Regions from separate parts of the Paraburkholderia sp. J67 genome, predicted to be linked through region 1. Evidence: predicted binding sites of a transcription regulator. Region 1 holds the regulator's gene; each other region holds the start of a gene.
The links. Region 1 encodes LexA, which represses DNA repair genes until DNA is damaged. Its sites were predicted from a motif close to ACTGTATNNNNATACAGT; they were not measured.

Region 1 (5,131 bases):
ATCAGCACGTAAATGAGACCCGAGATCACCGGCGAGACCGAGAACGGCAGGTCGATCAGCGTCGTGAGGAGCGCCTTGCCGCGGAAGTCGAACTTGGCGATCGCCCACGAAGCCGCGAGGCCGAACGCGCAGTTCAGCGGCACGGCGATGGCGGCCGTGATCAGCGTGAGCTTGATGGCGGCGAGCGCATCCGGGTCGGCGAGCGACTCGAAATAGAAACCGATGCCCTTCGAGAGCGCCTGCCAGAACACCGCGACGAGCGGCACCACGAGGAACAGCGCGAGAAACACCAGCGCGATGGCGGTCAGCAGCCAGCGCACCCAGGGCGCTTCGGTGACGGGGTCGGGCCTGCCAGCTTGCGGCTTGCGGATGATCGTGCTCATTGCGCTGCTCCCGTGACCGGCGCTGCAACAGCAGCAGGCGCTGCGCTTGCCGCGCCGCGGCCCGTGCGCCGCTGCAGATACCACTGCAAGGTGTTGATGAAGAGCAGCATGAGGAACGACACGCACAGCATTACCACGGCCAGCGCGGTAGCGCCCGCGTAGTCGTACTGCTCCAGCTTGGTGATGATGAGGAGCGAAGTGATTTCCGACTTCATCGGCACATTGCCGGCGATGAAAATGACCGAACCGTATTCGCCCAACGCGCGCGCGAACGCGAGCGCGAAGCCCGTAAGCAGCGCGGGCAGCGCGGCCGGCAGCACGACGCGGCGAAACGTCAGCCAGCGCGACGCGCCCAGGCACGCAGCCGCTTCTTCCTGCTCGCGCTCGAACTCTTCGAGCACGGGCTGCACCGTGCGCACGACGAACGGCAGGCCGATGAAGGTGAGCGCCACCAGCACGCCGATCGGCGTGAAGGCGATCTTCAGGCCGAGCGGCTCCAGGAACTGGCCGATCCAGCCATTGCCCGCATAGACGGCGGCGAGCGAAATGCCCGCCACGGAAGTCGGCAGCGCGAACGGCAGATCGACGAGCGCGTCGATCACGCGCTTGAACGGGAACGTGTAGCGCACCAGCACCCACGCAAGGAGAAAGCCAAACACGGCGTTGATCAGCGCCCCGCCGAGCGCGGAGAAGAACGTGAGGCGGTACGACGCGATCACGCGCGGCGACCACACGGCGCGCACGAACTGCGCCCAGTCGAGCGTGGCGGTCTTGAGGAAGGTCGCCGCAAGCGGAATCAGCACCACAAGGCTCAGATACGCCACCGTGATGCCGAGCGTCACGCCGAACCCGGGCAAGGCGCCTGGCTTCTGTAATCGGAACGTCGTCATGCTCTATCTCTTCACATGGGTTGCGCGGGCGAATCGTGGGCGAATCGCGTGCGGATCGTACGAATTGCGCTGCGCCGAAAGGCGCGCCTCGTGAGGCGCGCCTTGTTTTATGTTGCGCCGGACGCTTCAGGCATCCGGTCGTTGCTGCTTTTGCTGCCGTTGCTGCTTGCTTCGCTTACTGCGGCTGGTAGATCGAATCGAACACGCCACCGTCGGCAAAGTGCGTCTTCTGTGCGTTGGTCCAGCCGCCGAAGGTGTCGTCCACCGTGTAGAGCTTGAGCTTCGGGAACTTCGCCGTAAGCGCCGCCGGCACCTTGTCCGAACGCGGACGGTAGAAGTTCTTCGCCGCGATCTCCTGACCTTCCTCGCTATAGAGGAACTGCAGATAGGCGTCGGCCACCTTGCGCGTGCCCTTCTTGTCGACGACCTTGTCCACCACCGCAACCGGCGGCTCGGCCAGAATGCTCACCGACGGCACCACGATCTCGAACTTCTCCGGACCAAATTCCTTGAGCGACAGGAAGGCCTCGTTTTCCCAGGCGATCAGCACGTCGCCGATACCGCGCTGCACGAAGCTCGTGGTCGCGCCTCGCGCGCCCGAATCGAGCACGCCGGCGTTCTTGTAGAGCTTCGTGACGAACTCCTTGGCCTTCTGGTCGTTGCCGCCCGGCTGGTGTTCCGCGTAGGCCCACGCCGCGAGGTAGTTCCAGCGCGCGCCGCCCGAGGTCTTCGGATTCGGCGTGACGATCGACACGCCCGGCTTGGTCAGATCGTCCCAGTCCTTGATGTGCTTCGGGTTGCCCTTGCGCACGAGGAACACGATGGTCGAGGTGTACGGCGAGGCGTTGTCCGGAAGGCGCTTTTGCCAGTCCTTCGCGACGATGCCCTTGTTGGCGAGCGCGTCGATGTCCCAGGCGAGCGCCAGCGTCACGACGTCGGCTTGCAGTCCGTCGAGCACCGAGCGCGCCTGGGCGCCCGAGCCGCCATGCGACTGCTTGATGGTGAGCGTTTCGCCCGTCTTGGCCTTCCACTGCTTGATAAAGGCGTCGTTGACGTCCTGGTACAGCTCGCGCGTCGGATCGTAGGAGACGTTGAGCAGCGACGTGTCCGCATGGGCAGCCGGTGCGAGCACGGCCATGCCGAAGAGCGGCACCGCGCCGATAACCAGTTTCGCCGCCAGCGTCTTAAGCCATGCGCGCCCCGTAGTGCCTTGTTTCATCCCGCTTTCTCCGTGTTGTCGTGCGTGTAGTCGCGTTTCGTCGCGCGTTTTGTGGTGTGCAGCGATCGATGGAGGCCAGTCTAGCGATTGGCTTACATTATTAAAAATGATGTTTTCTCATTTTTTAATACGCAAAAGTGGTAAGGGCGGAGGAATCAGCTGTTGACGCATGTTTTCGTCCGTTCGGTCATCGCAAAACGCCGCTGTAGCGCCACCGGAATGACAAACCTCAAGTAACACTTGAAAAGCGGCGAGTACTGTATAAAAATACAGTCACCTGTTCAAACATACAGTGTCGCCATGACCAAACTCACCGCACGACAGCAGCAGGTTTTCGATCTGGTCCGCCGCGCGATCGAGCGCACCGGCTTTCCGCCCACGCGCGCCGAAATTGCCGCCGAACTCGGTTTCAGCTCGGCCAACTCCGCGGAGGAACACCTTCGCGCCCTCGCGCGCAAGGGCGTGATCGAACTGGCTGCGGGCGCCTCGCGTGGCATCCGTCTGATGCCCGGCCCGGACGACCAGCCGTATCAGTTCACCTTGCCGCACCCCGGGCTCATGCAGTTGTCGCTGCCGCTCGTCGGCCGCGTCGCGGCGGGCAGCCCGATCCTCGCGCAGGAACATATTTCGCAGAACTATGCGTGCGACCCGGCGCTCTTCTCGAGCCGCCCCGACTACCTGCTGAAGGTGCGCGGCCTGTCGATGCGCGACGCGGGCATCCTCGACGGCGACCTGCTCGCCGTGCAGAAGAAAGCGGAAGCGAAAGACGGCCAGATCATCGTTGCGCGTCTGGGCGACGACGTCACCGTGAAGCGTCTGAAGCGCCAGCCCAACGGGATCGAGCTGATCGCCGAAAACCCCGACTACGACAATATTTTCGTCGCGGCCGGCAGCGCGGAATTCGCGCTGGAAGGCATCGCAGTCGGTCTGATCCGTCCCACCGAATTCTGATAATTCCGACCGCGCCGCGTCAGCGCCTGGTCCGCGCATCTTCTGGAGAGAGAGTCATGGAACGCCTTGCCCGCCTGTTGCCCTTCCGTCAATTCGGCCGTCTGCGCCATCTGCGTGGGATCGCATCGTGCGCGGTGCGCGAAGCGCGCGCCTCGGCGGCGGCACTCAATGGCTCGCTCTTCGAGGACACCGCAGTCGAGGCGCCTACGCCGGAGCTGCCGCCGCTGCCCTCGGCGCAGCCCGCGTTCGCGCGCGTCTCGCTCAATAGCACGCTCAATACGGAACAGCCGGCACGCCGCGCGCCGGTGCGCGTCTATCACGGCCCGTCGCGGCTCATCATGGTCGGCACGATGGATGCGGTGTGCCGCGCCATCGATCGCTGCATCGCCGAGCAAAGCGGCGACATGCCGGTGGCGCTGGCGAAGTAAGCAGGTGAGATGGGTCGGGGAAGCCGGGTGGCGTTGGGCGGGCTCGGGAAATATCGAGGGATCGTTTTCGCGCGAAGGCGGTCAACACCTTGATTGAACCTTTGTCCTGCCCCGCTCGCGCGGGGCCGCCCTCCCCGATGACCGATACGACTACGCCCAACGCCTCACCCTCTGCACACCGCCCCTCGAACTGGAAGAAACCCGTCGCGATCGCCGTTGCAGCGGTCGTCGTCGTGGCCGCGCTCGGTTATGGCTACGCGTCGCCGTATCTCGCGCTGAACCGCCTCAAGCAGGCCGCGGATGCGCGCGATGCGGTCGCATTGAACGAGTATGTCGATTACCCGGCGTTGCGCGTGAGTCTCAAGCAGCAGGTCGGCGACATGCTGCAACAGCGCATTCAGGCGCAGCACAGCAGCAATCCGCTGCTGATGTTGGGCGCAGTCATTGGCGCGGCGCTGATCGGCCCGCTCGTCGATGCCTATGCAACGCCTGAAGGCGTGGCCGCGCTGCTCAACGGTATGCCGCCCACCGGCAAGCCCGGCGAGCGCCCCGTGCCGCCAGCGCCTGACACGCAAGCGTCAACGTCGACTGCCGATACCGCACCGCAAACCACGCCGCAGCCCGAGTCCGGCAATGGCGGCGCGCCAGCCCCGCAACCGCGCGCGCAGACGACGGCCGGTTATCGCAGCCTCAACGAATTTGCCGTGACCTGGCAGCGCAGCGCGACGAGCGAGCGCTATGCCGCCATCCTGCAGCGGCATGGACTGTTCTCGTGGAAACTTGCTGCGGTGGAATTGAACCAGCCGCAGACGGGCGATGGCGCGAGTGCGCCGAATTAAACCAGCATGAAACGCACGGAACGATAGCGCGCCAGGCCATTGCGGCCCGGCGCATGTCAGTCGCGAAAAGCGCGCCGCTACGCGGCCGCCTGCTGCTGCTTCTCCTCGGCCGCCGAAGAACACGCCACCAGAATGCTGCACGACACGCGATCGAGCAGCGGCGTGTTGCCCGCGCCCATCCACCAGCGCGAGAGCCCGGTGCGACAGCGATGCCCCACCACGACAAGATCCACATGCAACTCGGTCGCGAGGTTCGCAATCTCGTCGATCGGATGGCCAAACGCGAAATGCCCCTGCGCACGCACGCCGCGCTCGGTGAGCCAGTCCACGCCTTCCTGAAGAATTTCGCGCGCCGTTTCTTCGAAACGCCCGCACGCCACATCGGTCAACAGACCTGCGCTCTGCGCGATGGTCGAGCGCA
Region 2 (5,131 bases), on a different contig from region 1:
CAGCCGCAAGGTGGGCTATCGCGTGGTGCGCATCATCGCCGATGCCGATGGCGCGAACGCCCATCAGGAAGTCTTCGCCCAAGGCTGGCTCAACCCCGACGAGACCCAATGGGGCCGTCCCGCCGATGTACTGCCCTTACCCGACGGCTCGCTGCTCATCAGCGACGATTACGCGGGCGCGATCTATCGCGTGACTTACGCGCAGCCCTAGGCCAATCTGCAGTCCGCCGCGCCGGTACCGGACATAAGCCGCAAGCTCTGCTGAAGCGCGGGCGTGGCACGTACAATGGCCCGCGGGCCTAGACAGCCCGCTTGAGTCCGCTTGCCGCCAGGATACGGCTCACGCGCCAATCACGCGCTGCACGACAACCCGCCAGCCCATGTCCAACCAGAAAAACTCCACACGCTTTCGCTCCAAGACACTGACCGCCGCCTTCGCCTTTCTGTTCGGCAGCCTGGGCGCTCACCGCTTCTATCTGTACGGCCCGCGCGATATCTGGGGCTGGGCTCACATCGCCGGCACGCTGCTTGGCATTCCGGGCGTGCTGCTGCTCGTGGCCACCGAGCGCGCGTCGATTCCCGGCTGGGCGCTCGCCGTGATCGGCGCGGTCTCGGTGCTCTCGGCGTTCCTCGCCGCGATCGTCTACGGCCTGCGCCCCGACGTGAAATGGGACGCCCAGTTCAACGCCGCCTTCGCTGGCACACGCGCAAGCCGCTCGGGCTGGACGGTGATCTTCGTGGTGATCTTCTCGCTTCTGATTGGCGCGTTTCTGCTGATGACGGGACTCGCGCTCTCGTTCCAGACTTACTTCGAATCACAGGTGGAAGCCGCCAAGGCCATCTCGCAGTAAGCCCACGCTAGAACAGATCGAGTTGCGGCTTCTCCCGCACGCGCTTCTCGCGCACGAACTCCGACATATCCAGAATGCCGTGGCGGCGCTCGTTAAGCCCGAGCCGGTTCACGGCCTTATGAAAGCGCTGCTTGAGCAGGTCGGCCCACAGCCCTGTACCCTTCATGCGCTGCGAGAACGCCGCTTCGTAATCCTTGCCGCCGCGCATGTCGCGCACGCGGCTCATCACGCGCGCCGCACGCTGCGGGAAATGTGCCTCCAGCCAGTCCTGAAACAACGGCGAGACCTCCCACGGCAAACGCAGCACGATATAGCTCGCGCTCGTCGCGCCTGCCTCGGCACAGGCTTCCAGCACGCGCTCCATGTCCGGCTCGGTGACGAACGGAATCACGGGCGCGATGCTCACCCCCACGGGAATGCCGGCCTCGGCGAGCGTGCGGATCGTGCGCAGGCGCCGCGCGGGCGTGGCGGCGCGCGGCTCGAGCGTGCGCGCGATATCGGCGTCGAGCGTGGTGATGGTGATTGCGGCCATGAACTGGCGGCGCTGCGCCATCGGAGCAAGCAGGTCGATATCGCGCTCGATCAGCGACGATTTCGTGATGGCCGCAAAGGGATGCTGACGCTCGGCCAGCACCTCGATCACGCGGCGCGTGAGACGCAGATCGCGCTCGATGGGCTGCCAGGCGTCCGTGTTCACGCCGAGCGCGATGGGCTCCGGCTCGTAGGACGGCCTGGACATCTCGCGCGCGAGCAGTTCGGGCGCATTGATCTTCGCGTAGAGACGGCTCTCGAAATCCAGCCCCGGCGACAACCCTAGATAACTGTGCGTTGGCCGCGCGAAGCAGTAGATGCAACCGTGCTCGCAGCCGCGGTATGGGTTGAGGGAAACGTTGAACGGAATATCGGGCGACTGGTTGCGCGTGAGAATGCTCTTCGCGCGCTCTTCGAAAACCTGGGTGCGCAGGATGTCCGCCCGGCCTTCGCCACCCTCGTCGCGTGCCTCCCCCTCTTCGGGACTGTCATGCTGCCAGCCGTCGTCGAAGGCTTCGCGCTGATCGACCTCGTAGCGCCCCTGGAGGTTCGTGACCGCGCCGCGCCCCTTGCGCGGCGCAGGCGGGGCGACGGGATACCAGGTCTCGGGTTCGGGCTCGCGGTCGGGTTCCAGGTCTTTCACGGCTCAATGCAGAAAAGCGTGTCGATACTGTATAAATATACAGTATCGACACGCTTTGTCGAGCCCGATAAATAGGGAAACGTCGGGGGAGGCTTCGGGGAAACTTCGGAGCGCTGTCAGCCCGTCACTCGCCAACCGCAATCGTCAGCGACTCCTTGATCTCTTCCATCACCACATAGCTTTTCGACTGCACCGCGCCCGGCAATTGCAGCAGGATGTCCCCAAGCAGCTTGCGATAGTCGGCCATCTCGCCGATGCGCGCCTTGATCAGATAGTCGAAATCGCCCGAGACCAGATGGCATTCGAGCACCTCGGGAATCTTCTGCACTTCGCGGCGGAACTGGTCGAACATGTTGCCGCTCTTGTGGTCGAGTGTGATCTCCACGAACACCAGCAGCGCCGCGCCCAGGACGTTGGGATTCACGCGCGCGTAGTAGCCCGTGATGACGCCATCGCGCTCCATGCGTTTGACGCGTTCAATGCAGGGCGTGACCGATAACCCCACCTGCTCGGCCAGGTCTTTCATGGCCATGCGACCGTCTTCCTGGAGCAGTTTCAGGATGCGGTGATCGAGCCGGTCGAGCGCACGGACCGGCTGACGCTGCGTTCTCATGTTTTTTTCCTGAAAATCTGAAAAATACAATAACAAAATCTAGACCGACAACAATAGCATAGTCGATATCACTGGCTACATCCGATTTTTCATGCCTTGTACGCTGCAGCCGCCCCAGACGGGCGCTCCAGCCCGGCAAAGCGGCGTAGCCCAAACAAATCTAACTGGATGGAGCAACTATGCGAGTCGTCGTGTTGGGCAGTGGTGTGGTCGGGGTGGCCAGCGCCTGGTATCTTGCCCGCGCGGGCCATGAAGTGACGGTGATCGACCGCGAGGCCGCTCCCGCGCTGGAGACCAGCTTTGCAAACGCCGGCCAGATTTCGCCGGGTTACGCGGCGCCGTGGGCTGCGCCGGGCGTGCCGCTCAAGGCCATCAAGTGGATGTTCGAAAAGCACGCGCCGCTCGCCATCCGCCTCGACGGCACGAAGTTCCAGTTGCAGTGGATGTGGCAGATGCTGCAAAACTGTTCGGCCGAGCGCTATGCGCTCAACAAGGGCCGCATGGTGCGTCTGGCCGAATACAGCCGCGATTGCCTGCAAGCGTTGCGCGCCGATACCGGCATCCAGTACGAAGGCCGCACCGGCGGCACGCTCCAGGTCTTCCGCACCCAGCAGCAATTCGACGGCGCGCAGAAAGACATCGCCGTGCTCAAGGACGCGAACGTCCCCTACGAACTGCTGAGCGCAGCCGAACTGCAACGCGCCGAACCCGCGCTCGCCGCTGTCTCGCACAAGCTCACGGGCGGCCTGCGCCTGCCGGGCGACGAAACCGGCGACTGCCAGCTCTTCACCACGCGCCTCGCCGCGATGGCGGCCGAGCTGGGCGTCAAGTTCCGCTACAACACGCCGATCGACGGCCTCGTCGTGCAAGGCGATCGCATCGCGGGTGTGCAATGCGGCGGCGAAGTCGTGCGCGCCGACTCGTATGTGGTTGCGCTCGGTTCTTTCTCGACGAAGATGCTCGCGGGTCTCGTGAAGATCCCCGTCTACCCGCTCAAGGGCTACTCGATCACCGCACCGATCGTCAACGCGGGCGCAGCCCCCGTCTCGACCGTGCTCGACGAGACCTACAAGATCGCGATCACGCGTTTCGACGACCGCATCCGCGTGGGCGGCATGGCCGAGATCGTGGGCTACGACAAGTCGCTCAAGCAGGCTCGCCGTGAAACCCTCGAAATGTGCGTGAACGACCTGTTCCCGGGCGGCGGCGACACGACCAAGGCCACCTTCTGGACCGGCCTGCGCCCGATGACGCCGGACGGCACCCCTGTTGTCGGCCGCACGCCGTTCTCGAACCTGTTCCTGAACACGGGCCACGGCACGCTCGGCTGGACCATGTCGTGCGGCTCGGGCCAGTTGCTGGCCGACCTGATCTCGGGCAAGAGCCCCGCGATCAAGGCCGACGATCTCTCGGTCTATCGCTACCTCGGCGAGACCAAGGGCGAGCATCGTCCGGCTTACGCGTAATCGCGCTTGCGCCGCTTCGCGCGGCCCAGAAAGACAAACGGCGGTCCCGTGCAATCGGGCCGCCGTTTTTCGTTTGGCGAGGAAGCTTCAGAACTGATCTTCGGAAAGCGTGAGGACGCCTTCCGAACCCTTCGCGCTGACAATGCCCGCTTCGAGCGCCACCGCCTGCGGCAACACATGCTCCGCGAAAAACTGCGCCGTCGCGATCTTCGCTCCGTGGAACTTCGGGTCGTCCTGCATCAGTCGTTGCGAGGCGAGCATCGCGCGCGCCATCTGCCAGCCGCCCAGCACGATGCCCGCGAGCTTCAGATACGGCACGCTGCCCGCGAACACGGCGTTCGGATCGCCCTTCGCATTGGCGAGCACGAAATCCACCGTCGAAGCCAGCGCTTGCTGGCCAAGCGCCAGATGCTTCGCCATCGACTTGAACGCCGCCCCCTCCTGCGCGCGGAGTTCCGCCAAGGTCTGCCCGATGTCGTCGAGCAACGCTTTCACGGCCGCGCCGCCGTCACGCAGCGTCTTGCGTCCGACCAGATCGTTGGCCTGGATCGCCGTGGTGCCCTCGTAGATCGCGAGAATGCGGGCATCGCGATAGAACTGCGCGGCGCCCGTCTCCTCGATGAAGCCCATGCCGCCATGCACCTGCACGCCCAGGCTCGTCACCTCGTTGGCCAGCTCCGTGCTCCAGCCCTTCACGATCGGCACCAGGTATTCGTAGCGCGCCTGGTGTTGCGCGCGTCGCGCGCTATCCGGCTCCCCGTGTGCGCGGTCGCTTTCGGCCGCCGCAACGTAGGCGAGCGCGCGGGCGGCTTCGGTCAGCGCGCGCATGGTCGCGAGCATGCGGCGCACGTCCGGGTGATGAATGATCGTCACCGCCTCTCTCGCCGATCCATCGACGGGCCGGCTTTGCACGCGCTCCTTCGCATAGGCTGCCGCCTTCTGATACGCGCGGTCGGACACCGCCACGCCCTGCATGCCCACGGCAAAGCGCGCGGCGTTCATCATGATGAACATGTATTCGAGCCCG
Region 3 (5,131 bases), on a different contig from region 1:
GATTAACCCTTACTGCTCACGTAGTTCATCCAATACTGGAGGCGAGCGTGCCAGGTTTACTTCCCAATGTCGACCGCGATGGTCTTCTCGAATATTCAGTGGTTTACACCGACCGTTCGATCAACCATATGTCGCAACGCTTTCAAGGCGTCATGCGCGATATTTCGGACGGCCTCAAGAAAGTCTATAACGCGAAGTCGGTCGTAGTCGTTCCGGGCAGCGGCACCTTCGGCATGGAAGCCGTTGCCCGCCAGTTCGCGACGAACAAGAAGTGTCTCGTGATCCGCAATGGCTGGTTCAGTTTCCGCTGGACGCAGATTTTCGACATGGGCAGCATCCCGTCCGAATCGGTTGTGCTGAAGGCACGTCCGGTCGAACCGGGCAGGCAGGCCGCTTATGCACCGGCTCCCATCGAAGAGGTGGTCGCGGCGATCAAGGAAAACAAGCCGGACTTCGTCTTTGCGCCACATGTCGAAACCGCATCGGGGATGATGTTGCCCGACGCGTATTTGCGCGCGGTGGCCGACGCCGTGCATGCCGTCGGCGGCATGTTTGTGCTGGATTGCATTGCCTCGGGCACGGTCTGGGTCGATATGCAGGCCACGGGCGTCGACGTCCTGATCAGCGCGCCGCAAAAAGGCTGGAGCGCGTCGCCTTGCTGCGCCCTGGTGATGCTCAGCGCGCTTGCCCGCGAAAGAATCGACGCTACCACCAGCACCAGCTTTGCCTGCGATCTGCGTAAATGGCTGCAAATCATGGAAGCCTACGAAGGCGGCGGATTCGCCTATCACGCTACGATGCCAACCGACAGTCTCGCGACGCTGCGCGACGTGATCAAGGAAACCGAAGCCTACGGTGTCGAGAAGGTGATGGCCGAGCAGATCGAACTGGGCAAGCGGATTCGCGCGCTGCTGGTTAGCAAAGGTTTTAGAAGCGTGGCGGCCGAAGGTTTTCAGGCGCCGGGCGTCGTGGTCAGCTATACGGACGACGATGGCATTCGATCCGGCAAGAAGTTTGCCGATGCGGGCGTGCAGATCGCGCCCGGTGTGCCCTTGCAATGTGACGAGCCGGAAGACTTCAAGACCTTCCGCATTGGGCTATTCGGTCTCGACAAACTGCATGACGTCGACAGTGCGGTCGCCAGGTTCGAGAAAGCGTTGAACACCGTGCTTTAAGTTGTTTGGCGATGCAAGGGCGCACGATGCGCTCTCGCATCGCAACTGCACGTCATCAATCGAACGGCAACTCCCACTGTGTCGGTAGTGGCGCCGGAGCTTGATCGCTGGCGGATTCGAGCGAGCCAATGCGCACGCCAATCAGGCGGATGCGTCGATCCAGCGTGACGCGCTTCAGGCATTCGCCCACTGCGCGTCGAATCGATGCAGCGTCGGCCACGGGCTCCGGCAGCGAGAGGTCGCGGGTCACGATCTTGAAGTCGGCGAACTTGATTTTCAGACCTACTGTGCGGCCCCGATAACCCTTGCGTTGAAGATCTTCGGTGACCCGCTCGCAAAGACGTGTGAGTGCTGGCGTCAGCGTGGCGCGGTCACGGGTCACATGCATATCGCGCTCGAACGTGGTCTCGCGACTCATGGACTTGGGCTCCGAAGACACCACCACGTCACGATCGTCGAGGCCTTGCGCGATTCGGGCCAGCCACGCGGCGTAGGTGCGGCCAAAGTGCTCCTGCAACAGGCCGAGGTCCGCCGCGGCCAGGTCTCCCACTGTGGCGATACCCAGGCTGGCCAGGCGGTCGTTCGCACGCGGCCCGATGCCATTCACCTTTTTCGCCGGCAGCGGCCAGACACGCGACGCAAGATCCGCCATCGTAAGTAGCGTGAGACCGTTTGGCTTGTCCAGTTCAGAGCCGATTTTGGCGAGCAGCTTGTTTGGCGCAATGGCGATCGAGCAGGTGAGGTTGGTCGCCTCGTGCACGGCAGCCTTGATGCGTGTGCCCAGCTCGCTGGATTCGCCCTCCACGTCCGTAAGGTCGATGTAGATCTCGTCGATACCGCGGTCTTCGATCTGGTCCGTGAAGGTGTGAACCGCGTCCTTGAACAGCCGCGAATAGCGCCGGTATGAGTCGAAGTCAGTCGGCAGGAGAATGGCGTCGGGCGCGAGTTGCGCGGCCTTCATCATGCCCATTGCAGAGAACACGCCAAGTGCGCGCGCCTCGTAGGTCGAGGTCGTGACCACGCCCCGGCCCACGTAGTCGCGTAGCCGTGCGAAGCGGCGCGTGCCATCGGGAAGCGTCTCCGGCGTGGCATTGCGGCCACCGCCGATCACGACGGCGCTGCCGCGTAGCTCGGGGTAGCGCAGCAGTTCGACGGACGCATAAAAAGCATCCATGTCGAGGTGAGCAATCCGGCGCGGGCGGGGGCTTGTCACGCGGCGGTTACCCGGAAATGGCCAGCGCAACCCATGAGCGCTTACGCTGTAATGCCGTGCCCGCGCGAGTGTTCATCTGTTTTTTCCAATCAGGATTCGTGGTCGGAAGGCTGCCAGGCAGTACGCCATTGGCGTTCGGGCGCGACTTTCCGGATACTGTATATATCTACAGTATTCTACCGCATGTGCCAGCGAATGGGATTGCTACGCTCGAATGGGCCTGACAATGGGAAACGCCTATGTCTGATTTATTGAAAGCCAGCATTCAAAATTAAAGAGCTATGGCCGGTCGCGCACCGCCGATGCCAGCGAGTGTTTTGTTCATAATGTTGGGCAGAATGCGCCCCGGGCTAGAATGCTCGTCCCCTTTTTTTGAATGTCCATCCCATGCTGAGGAATGTCACCGATCTCGACCTGCGGCTTCTGCGCATTTTTGCCAGCGTGGTGAAATGCGGCGGGTTCAGTGCAGCTCAGGCCGAACTCAACATCAGCCAGTCGAATATCAGTACGCAGATCAGCAATCTCGAACAACGCCTGGGCTACCGGCTTTGCGAGCGGGGCAAGGGTGGCTTTCGTCTGACCCCGAAGGGCCAGCGCATCCTCGACGCTTCGCGAAACATGTTCGATGCCATCGGCTCGTTTCGCGACCAGGCGCAGGCGCTTTCGGAGAGCCTCGTCGGAGAACTGTATATCGGGCTCGCCGATAACGTGGTGACGCTGCCGCAAGCGTGCTTCAGCGACGCCCTGGCGCTGTTTCAGAAGCGCGATCAGGATGTGCATATCAACCTGTTCGTCAACTCTCCTAATGAACTGGAACTGGCGGTGATCGACGGCCAGCTCGATCTGGCGATTTCCTATTTCAGCCGCTCGCGCCCGCCACTCGAATATCGGCCGCTTTATACGGAGGAGATCGGCGTTTTCTGTGGCGATCGTCATCCGCTGTTTGGCGTTGCCGATCCCGGCATGGACGCCATTGCCGCGGAAAACTGGGTGCTTCATGGCTTCCTGCCGGAAGATCAGGAATTGCCGTTGCGCCCCGAATCCAGCAGCGCCACGGCCTACCATATGGAGGGCGTGGCGCACGCGGTGCTGGCCGGCACGCACCTGGGCTATCTCCCGCTTCACTATGCCCAGACGTGGGTGGAGCGTGGGCGCATGCGGGCCCTGCTGCCCGAGCAATTGCGCTATGACGTGACGCACAGCATGGTCACCTACGCAGGACGATCGCGTAGCGAAGCGGCACGCGCCTTCGTCGACGATCTGCTGAGCGTTCATGGCCTGACGGGCTAATTCAAGGTGCCGTCCACCGCATTGCAATAGATGCGCGTGTAGTCGGCTGCGCTCAGTGGCATCGCATTGGTATCGGACGACGAGATATCGGCCAGCGCCTGCTCGCCAACCCAGACGGCATCCTCCTTCGTCAGACCCAGATCGGCAAGACGAGGCACGATGCCGATCGTCTTGCGCAATTGGAGGACCCAGTCGAGCAGGCCGTCAAAGCTCGTGTCCGCCAGATCGAGGTAGCGTGCGAGGCGGCTCGCGGGTTCTTCGATCGCGCGGCGATTGGCGACGAGCACATAGGGAAGCAGGACAGCGTTAAGCAGACCGTGGTGCAGATGATGGCGTGCGCCGAGCGGGTGAGCGAGCGCATGCACACCGCCGAGGCCTTTCTGAAACGCGACGGCGGCGCTGGCCGAAGCGACGAGCATACCCTCGCGTGCTGCGAGGTTCGTGCCGTCCAGGACCGCTTGCTCGAGATTCGCATGTACGAGACGCACGCCCTCGATCGCAATCCCCGCCGACATCGGATGGCAAAGCGGAGAGAACAGCGCTTCGAGGTGATGCGTCAAGGCATCCATGCCCGTTGCCGCGGTTAGCGCCGGTGGCAGGCCGAGCGTGAGGACTGGATCGAGGATCACGGTGTGCGCAAGCAGTTCGGGATGGCCGACGACCTTCTTGATACCTCTCTCCTGATCCGTGAGCACGGCCTCGCGTCCGAGTTCCGAGCCGGTGCCTGCGGTCGTGGGGATGGCGATGAGCCGTGGCAGGTCCAGACGCGGGAAATCAGCGAGCGTAGGGTAGTGCGCGAGGAGTTGCGACCATTCGAAGCGCTCCAGCCCTTGCGAGTCGCGGCTGAGCAATGCAATAGCCTTGGCGGTGTCCAGGGCGCTGCCGCCGCCAATGGCAATCAATGAATCGTGATCGCCCGCCTCGAAGGCGGCTGCGCCCGCGCGCGCTTCGTGCATCGCCGGATTGCTGGAAAAGCCGTGAAAGATCGAATATTCGATGTGCGCGGTATCGAGGCAGTCACGCAACTGCGCAAGCGGGGCGAGATTCAACATCCCCGGGTCCGTCACGATGAGCGGATTGCGTATGCCCGCTGCCGCGCAGCGTTGAGGGAGCACAGCGAGCGCATGCGCGCCGCAGAAGATTTCAGTGGGGTAATTCCAGTAGTGTATGTTGGACATTGTCTTGAACCCGGATAATGCAATGGGCGTGCGGGGCCCGGTGGAAACAGACCATCATTGGTCGATACCGGAGAAGCGTAGGGGAGCGGCCACGCCGCAAAAATTCACATTTTGGAAAGCCGGCTTCAGGCTGCGTGAATAGATAAGCGCGATGCGATGACAACTGATCCAGATACGAGAGACCTTCCATGAGCGATCCCACACGAAACGCGCCTGATTTTCGCCAGCAGCGCGCAAGCGGCATGGCGGCCATCGCCGTGGCTGGGTTGTTCGCA
Region 4 (5,131 bases), on a different contig from region 1:
CACGCCAATCAGCGCGAGGATCACGACCTTCAGGTTGCGCCACTGGCCGAACGCTTCCGAGAGCGGGGCCTTCGACACTTTGCCCTCGGCCTTGATGCGCTTGAACGCGGGCGATTCGTCGAGTTGCAGGCGAATCCACACCGATACGCCGAGCAGCAGGATCGAAGCGACGAACGGCACGCGCCAGCCCCATGTGGCGAAGGCTTCTTCGCCGATGGAGGTGCGCACGCCGAGGATCACGAGCAGCGAGAGGAACAGGCCGAGCGTGGCAGTCGTCTGGATCCAGGCCGTGTAGAAACCGCGGCGTCCGGGCGGTGCGTGTTCGGCGACGTAGGTGGCCGCGCCGCCGTATTCGCCGCCGAGAGCCAGGCCCTGCAGCAGGCGCATGCCGATGAAGATCACGGGTGCTGCGATGCCGATCGACGCATAACCCGGCAGGAAGCCGACCACGAAGGTCGACAGACCCATGATGACGATGGTGACGAGGAAGGTGTGCTTGCGGCCTACCAGGTCGCCCAGGCGTCCGAACACGATCGCGCCGAACGGGCGCACCGCGAAGCCAGCCGCGAAGCCGAGCAGCGTGAAGATGAAGGCCGCGGTGGGATTGACGCCGGAGAAGAAGCTTTTGCTGATGAAAGCCGCGAGCGAGCCGGCCAGGTAGAAGTCGTACCACTCGAACACGGTGCCGAGCGACGACGCGAAGATCACGCGTTTTTCGTCGCGGGTCATCGGCGCGTGCGAGACTTGTCCGCCAACGGTTGCCATATGTGTCTCCAATTTTGATATGCGTGTGGGTCCGCGTTTGTGGCGGTCCTGCGCTGCATTATTGGAATGGAAACTTACGGGGTTCTGACGTATGAGGGCGGGTTCAAAAACGCGTAGGAAGTGGTTGAATTGCCGTTAAATTCGTCGAATTTGTTTCTAATATCTCTGAAATATCTATTAACGGCTTGCATTGGTGCGAGTGACTCGCGGCGATCAAGGGCCGGCTAAGGGAAAGTCCCATCCTGTTTCTGACGCTCCCGTCGTCAGTTTTGGCTGATACGTGTCAGCTTGCAGCGCGCAGACGCAGCGTGACGCGCACGAGCGTGCCCGCGAGACGCGGCGCTTCCTGATAGACGTTGTCGTCGATGGCGAGGGTGCCGCCGTGCATCGTCGCAATCTCGCGCACGATCGCGAGCCCAAGGCCGCTGCCGTCGCCGTCGCGGCCCAGGATGCGGTAGAAGCGCTCCTGCACCCGTTCGCGCTCGGCGGCGGGAATGCCGATTCCCGTGTCCTCCACTTCCAGATGCACGGCCCGCGCGGCGGGCTCGGGCCGCACGCGCACGGTGATGCGCCCGCCCACGGGCGTGTAGCGGATCGCGTTGTCGATCAGGTTCGACAGCATCTCGCGCAGCATCACCGGATTGCCGTCGACGATGGCGGCGATTGCCTGCGCATCGGCCCCTTCCGTGCTGGCCTCGTCGGGGCCTTCGTAGCCCAGATCCATCTGCTTCGCGAGCGCGGGCTGCACCCAGTCGCGCACCGCATGACGGGCGACGTCGGCCACATCGACTGGCGTGAAGATTTGCCCCGACATGCGGTTCTCGGCGCGCGCGAGCGCGAGCAGCTGCGTGACGAGTCGCGCCGCGTGCTCGGAACTCGTTGCGATCTGTTCGAGCGAGCGGTGCACTTCGGGCGAGGCATCCTGGCGCAGCGCGAGTTCGGCCTGGGTGCGCAGGCCCGCGAGCGGCGTCTTCATCTGATGTGCGGCATCGGCGATAAAGCGCTTTTGCAGTTCCATGTTCTGTTCGAGCCGCGTGAGCAGGTCGTTGAACGAGGTGACGAGCGGCTCGATCTCGGGCGGCGCGCGACGCGCTTCGAGCGGCGAAAGATCGTCGGGGCGGCGCAGGCGGATGTTGGATTGCAGCGCGTGCAGCGGCGCGAGCCCGCGCGAGAGGCCGAACCAGACCAGCAGGATCGCGAGCGGCAGGATCACGAACTGCGGCAGGATCACGCCCTTGATGATGTCGTTGGCGAGCGCGCGGCGTTTGTCGAGCGTTTCGGCCACCTGCACGAGCACGGCTTGCGAGCCGTTGAGATGCGGCGGTTCGACCGTCGTGTAGGCCACGCGGATGTCGATGCCGTGCAGCGTGTCGTCGCGGAATTCGACGAGACCCGGCGAAGGACGGTCGTCGTCGCGCGGCAGCGGCATGTCGCGGTCGCCGCCCACCAGTTCGCCGCGGCTGCCGAGCACCTGGTAATAGACGCTGTCGACGTTGTCGGCGCGCAGGAAGTCGCGGGTGGAATCGGGCAGGGTCAGCTCGGCCACGCCGTTGACCGGATGGATCTGGCGCGCGAGCACATAGGCGTCGGTTTCGAGCGCGCGGTCGAACGGGCCGTTGGCGATCGACTTGGCCACCAGATAGGTGACCGCGATGCTCATCGGCCAGAGCAGCAGCAGCGGGGCGAGCATCCAGTCGAGGATTTCGCCGAACAGCGAGCGCGGGCGCGCCTCGGCGGCGGCCTCGGCTTCGTCGGGCGGGGCGAAGGGATTGGCGTAACGGGCGTCGCGCGCTTCGTCGTCGAGCGCGTCCGACGTGCCTGGCGCGGTTGACGTCGTGGATGCCGCAACGGATCGCGGGCTGGCGGACGAGGCCGGCAGGGAGCGCGCGGCGGGATCGGGCTCGGCCATCGTCGCGCCTGGCTATTTGAAGTAGTGGCTGGCCGGCATGGCGGGTTGGGCTTGCACGGTCGAGCCCGGGGAAGCGTTCGCCTGCGGGGTCGCTTCTTTTGCTTCCTTCTCCAGACAGTAGCCCAGTCCGCGCACGGTCACGATGCGCACGCCGCCTGTTTCCAGTTTCTTGCGCAGGCGGTGCACGTAGACCTCGATCGCGTTGTTGCTGACTTCCTCGCCCCATTCGCAGAGGTGATCGACCAGTTGCTCCTTCGAGACCAGCCGCCCAAGCCTTTGCAGCAGCACTTCGAGCACACCCAGCTCGCGCGCCGACAGATCGAGCACCTGCTCGTGGATGTGGGCGACACGGCCGACCTGGTCGTAAGACAGTGCGCCGTGGCGCACGACGGTCGGGCCGCCGCCCGCGCCGCGCCGGGTGAGCGCGCGCACGCGCGCCTCCAGCTCGTTGAGCGCGAAGGGTTTGGCCATGTAATCGTCGGCGCCGAGGTCGAGGCCTTTGACGCGCTCGTCCACGCTGTCGGCAGCGGTCAGGATCAGGACGGGGAGGTTGGAATTGCGCGCGCGCAAACGTCGCAGCACTTCGAGGCCCGGCATTTTTGGCAGGCCCAGATCGAGGATCAGCAGGTCGAAAGACTGCATCGACAAGGCGGTATCGGCATCCACGCCGGTACGCACGTGATCAACGGCATAGCCCGATTGGCGGAGTGATCGGACCAGACCGTCCGCGAGTATGCTGTCGTCTTCGGCAATGAGAATTCGCATGATGCGCCAGCGTCGCCTTCGAAGCGCCTTGCCCGCATGTCTGGGGCGCGCTTCGCAGCACCGGCGCCGCGTTCGCAGGCTTGGGGCCTGAACGGGCGGCGCACGGCGGTCTCCGAAAATCGCGGTTTCGGCGTGCGCGTTAGTTGAAAACGGGCTTGCCAAAACTACTGTTTTTTTATACAGTGTCTGGGTTCGTGCGCACCGCTCGCAGTATGTCATCGGCGGGCGCGTGCATCGTCATCAGACGCCGTTCATCATAGCAAAGGACGATTCATGGAAGATAGCAAGAAAGGCTCGGCTGGGCTGACTGCTGAGAAGGGCAAGGCGCTGGCCGCCGCGCTCGCGCAGATCGAAAAGCAGTTCGGCAAAGGGTCGATCATGCGACTCGGCGACGGTGACGCGGTCGAGGACATCCAGGTGGTCTCCACCGGTTCGCTCGGCCTCGACATCGCGCTCGGCGTCGGCGGCCTGCCGCGTGGCCGGGTGGTCGAGATCTACGGTCCGGAATCGTCGGGTAAGACGACGCTCACGCTCCAGGTGATCGCCGAAATGCAAAAGCTCGGCGGCACGGCGGCGTTCATCGACGCGGAACACGCGCTCGACGTCCAATACGCTTCCAAGCTCGGCGTGAACGTGCCGGAACTGCTGATCTCGCAGCCGGACACGGGCGAACAGGCACTCGAAATCACCGACGCACTCGTGCGCTCGGGCTCGATCGACATGATCGTGATCGACTCGGTTGCGGCACTCGTGCCGAAGGCCGAAATCGAAGGCGAAATGGGCGACTCGCTGCCGGGTCTGCAGGCGCGTCTGATGTCGCAGGCGCTGCGCAAGCTCACCGGCACGATCAAGAAGACCAACTGCATGGTCATCTTCATCAACCAGATCCGTATGAAGATCGGCGTGATGTTCGGCAACCCGGAAACCACCACGGGCGGCAACGCGCTGAAGTTCTACTCGTCGGTGCGTCTGGACATTCGTCGTATCGGTTCGATCAAGAAGAACGACGAAGTGATCGGCAGCGAAACGCGCGTGAAGGTCGTCAAGAACAAGGTCTCGCCGCCGTTCCGCGAAGCCGTGTTCGACATCCTCTACGGCGAAGGCATCTCGCGTCAGGGCGAAATCATCGACCTGGGCGTGCAGGCCAAGATCGTCGACAAGGCGGGTGCGTGGTACAGCTATAACGGCGAACGCATTGGTCAGGGCAAGGACAACGCGCGCGAATTCCTGCGCGAAAACGCGGACATCGCTCGTGAGATCGAAAACCGCATTCGCGAATCGCTCGGCGTGAGCGCGATGGCCGACAGCGTCAACGGCTCCGGCGAAGTCGAAATCGCGGACGAGGAATAAAGTCCGTTAGCGTCGAGTGAGCGGAGTTTCATGATGCGCAAGGGCGGTTCCGCCTCGGTGCCGCCACAAGCGGCCACTGCCTCGACTTCGGGCGAGGCGGGGCATCCGCGTGATGCTCGGGGCGCGATAAAGCGTTCCTCCGCTCAGCGCGTTGAAACCGCACCCAACATACAAAGCCGCGACGCCCATCTGGGCGCTCGCGGCTTTTCTCATTCTGCGGCTCGCGATGTGAATCAAGAAGTGACTCAAGACATGCCGCATGACGTACCCCACGATCTCGACGATGAAGGTGGTGCGGTATTCGAAGTACCGTTCGAAGCCTTCTTCGATGCGCCCGCCGAT

Region 2: U5782_RS23415 (PA0069 family radical SAM protein) is a predicted target of LexA. The motif match lies at 2,052-2,069, and genes of this name have one in related genera.
Region 3: dinB (DNA polymerase IV) is a predicted target of LexA. The motif match lies at 2,544-2,561, and genes of this name have one in related genera.
Region 4: recA (recombinase RecA) is a predicted target of LexA. The motif match lies at 3,606-3,623, and genes of this name have one in related genera.

The regions. Positions count from the first base shown of each region.
Region 1 covers NZ_CAJMZK010000017.1:82,289-87,419, forward strand. Annotated here, with positions in the region: gene cysW (sulfate ABC transporter permease subunit CysW) at 1-383, opposite strand, end outside; gene cysT (sulfate ABC transporter permease subunit CysT) at 380-1,273, opposite strand; gene U5782_RS26335 (sulfate ABC transporter substrate-binding protein) at 1,449-2,492, opposite strand; gene lexA (transcriptional repressor LexA) at 2,793-3,443, shown strand; gene U5782_RS26345 (hypothetical protein) at 3,500-3,871, shown strand; gene U5782_RS26350 (DUF2939 domain-containing protein) at 4,009-4,710, shown strand; gene U5782_RS26355 (universal stress protein) at 4,788-5,131, opposite strand, start outside.
Region 2 covers NZ_CAJMZK010000013.1:174,136-179,266, forward strand. Annotated here, with positions in the region: gene U5782_RS23405 (sorbosone dehydrogenase family protein) at 1-211, shown strand, start outside; gene U5782_RS23410 (NINE protein) at 381-851, shown strand; gene U5782_RS23415 (PA0069 family radical SAM protein) at 859-2,025, opposite strand; gene U5782_RS23420 (Lrp/AsnC ligand binding domain-containing protein) at 2,150-2,638, opposite strand; gene U5782_RS23425 (D-amino acid dehydrogenase) at 2,818-4,104, shown strand; gene U5782_RS23430 (acyl-CoA dehydrogenase) at 4,192-5,131, opposite strand, start outside.
Region 3 covers NZ_CAJMZK010000009.1:148,455-153,585, reverse strand. Annotated here, with positions in the region: gene U5782_RS18740 (aminotransferase class V-fold PLP-dependent enzyme) at 48-1,175, shown strand; gene dinB (DNA polymerase IV) at 1,231-2,388, opposite strand; gene U5782_RS18730 (LysR family transcriptional regulator) at 2,776-3,678, shown strand; gene U5782_RS18725 (iron-containing alcohol dehydrogenase) at 3,675-4,856, opposite strand; gene U5782_RS18720 (MAPEG family protein) at 5,045-5,131, shown strand, end outside.
Region 4 covers NZ_CAJMZK010000025.1:37,159-42,289, forward strand. Annotated here, with positions in the region: gene U5782_RS31685 (MFS transporter) at 1-765, opposite strand, end outside; gene U5782_RS31690 (sensor histidine kinase) at 1,049-2,674, opposite strand; gene U5782_RS31695 (response regulator transcription factor) at 2,687-3,439, opposite strand; gene recA (recombinase RecA) at 3,713-4,789, shown strand; gene recX (recombination regulator RecX) at 5,042-5,131, shown strand, end outside.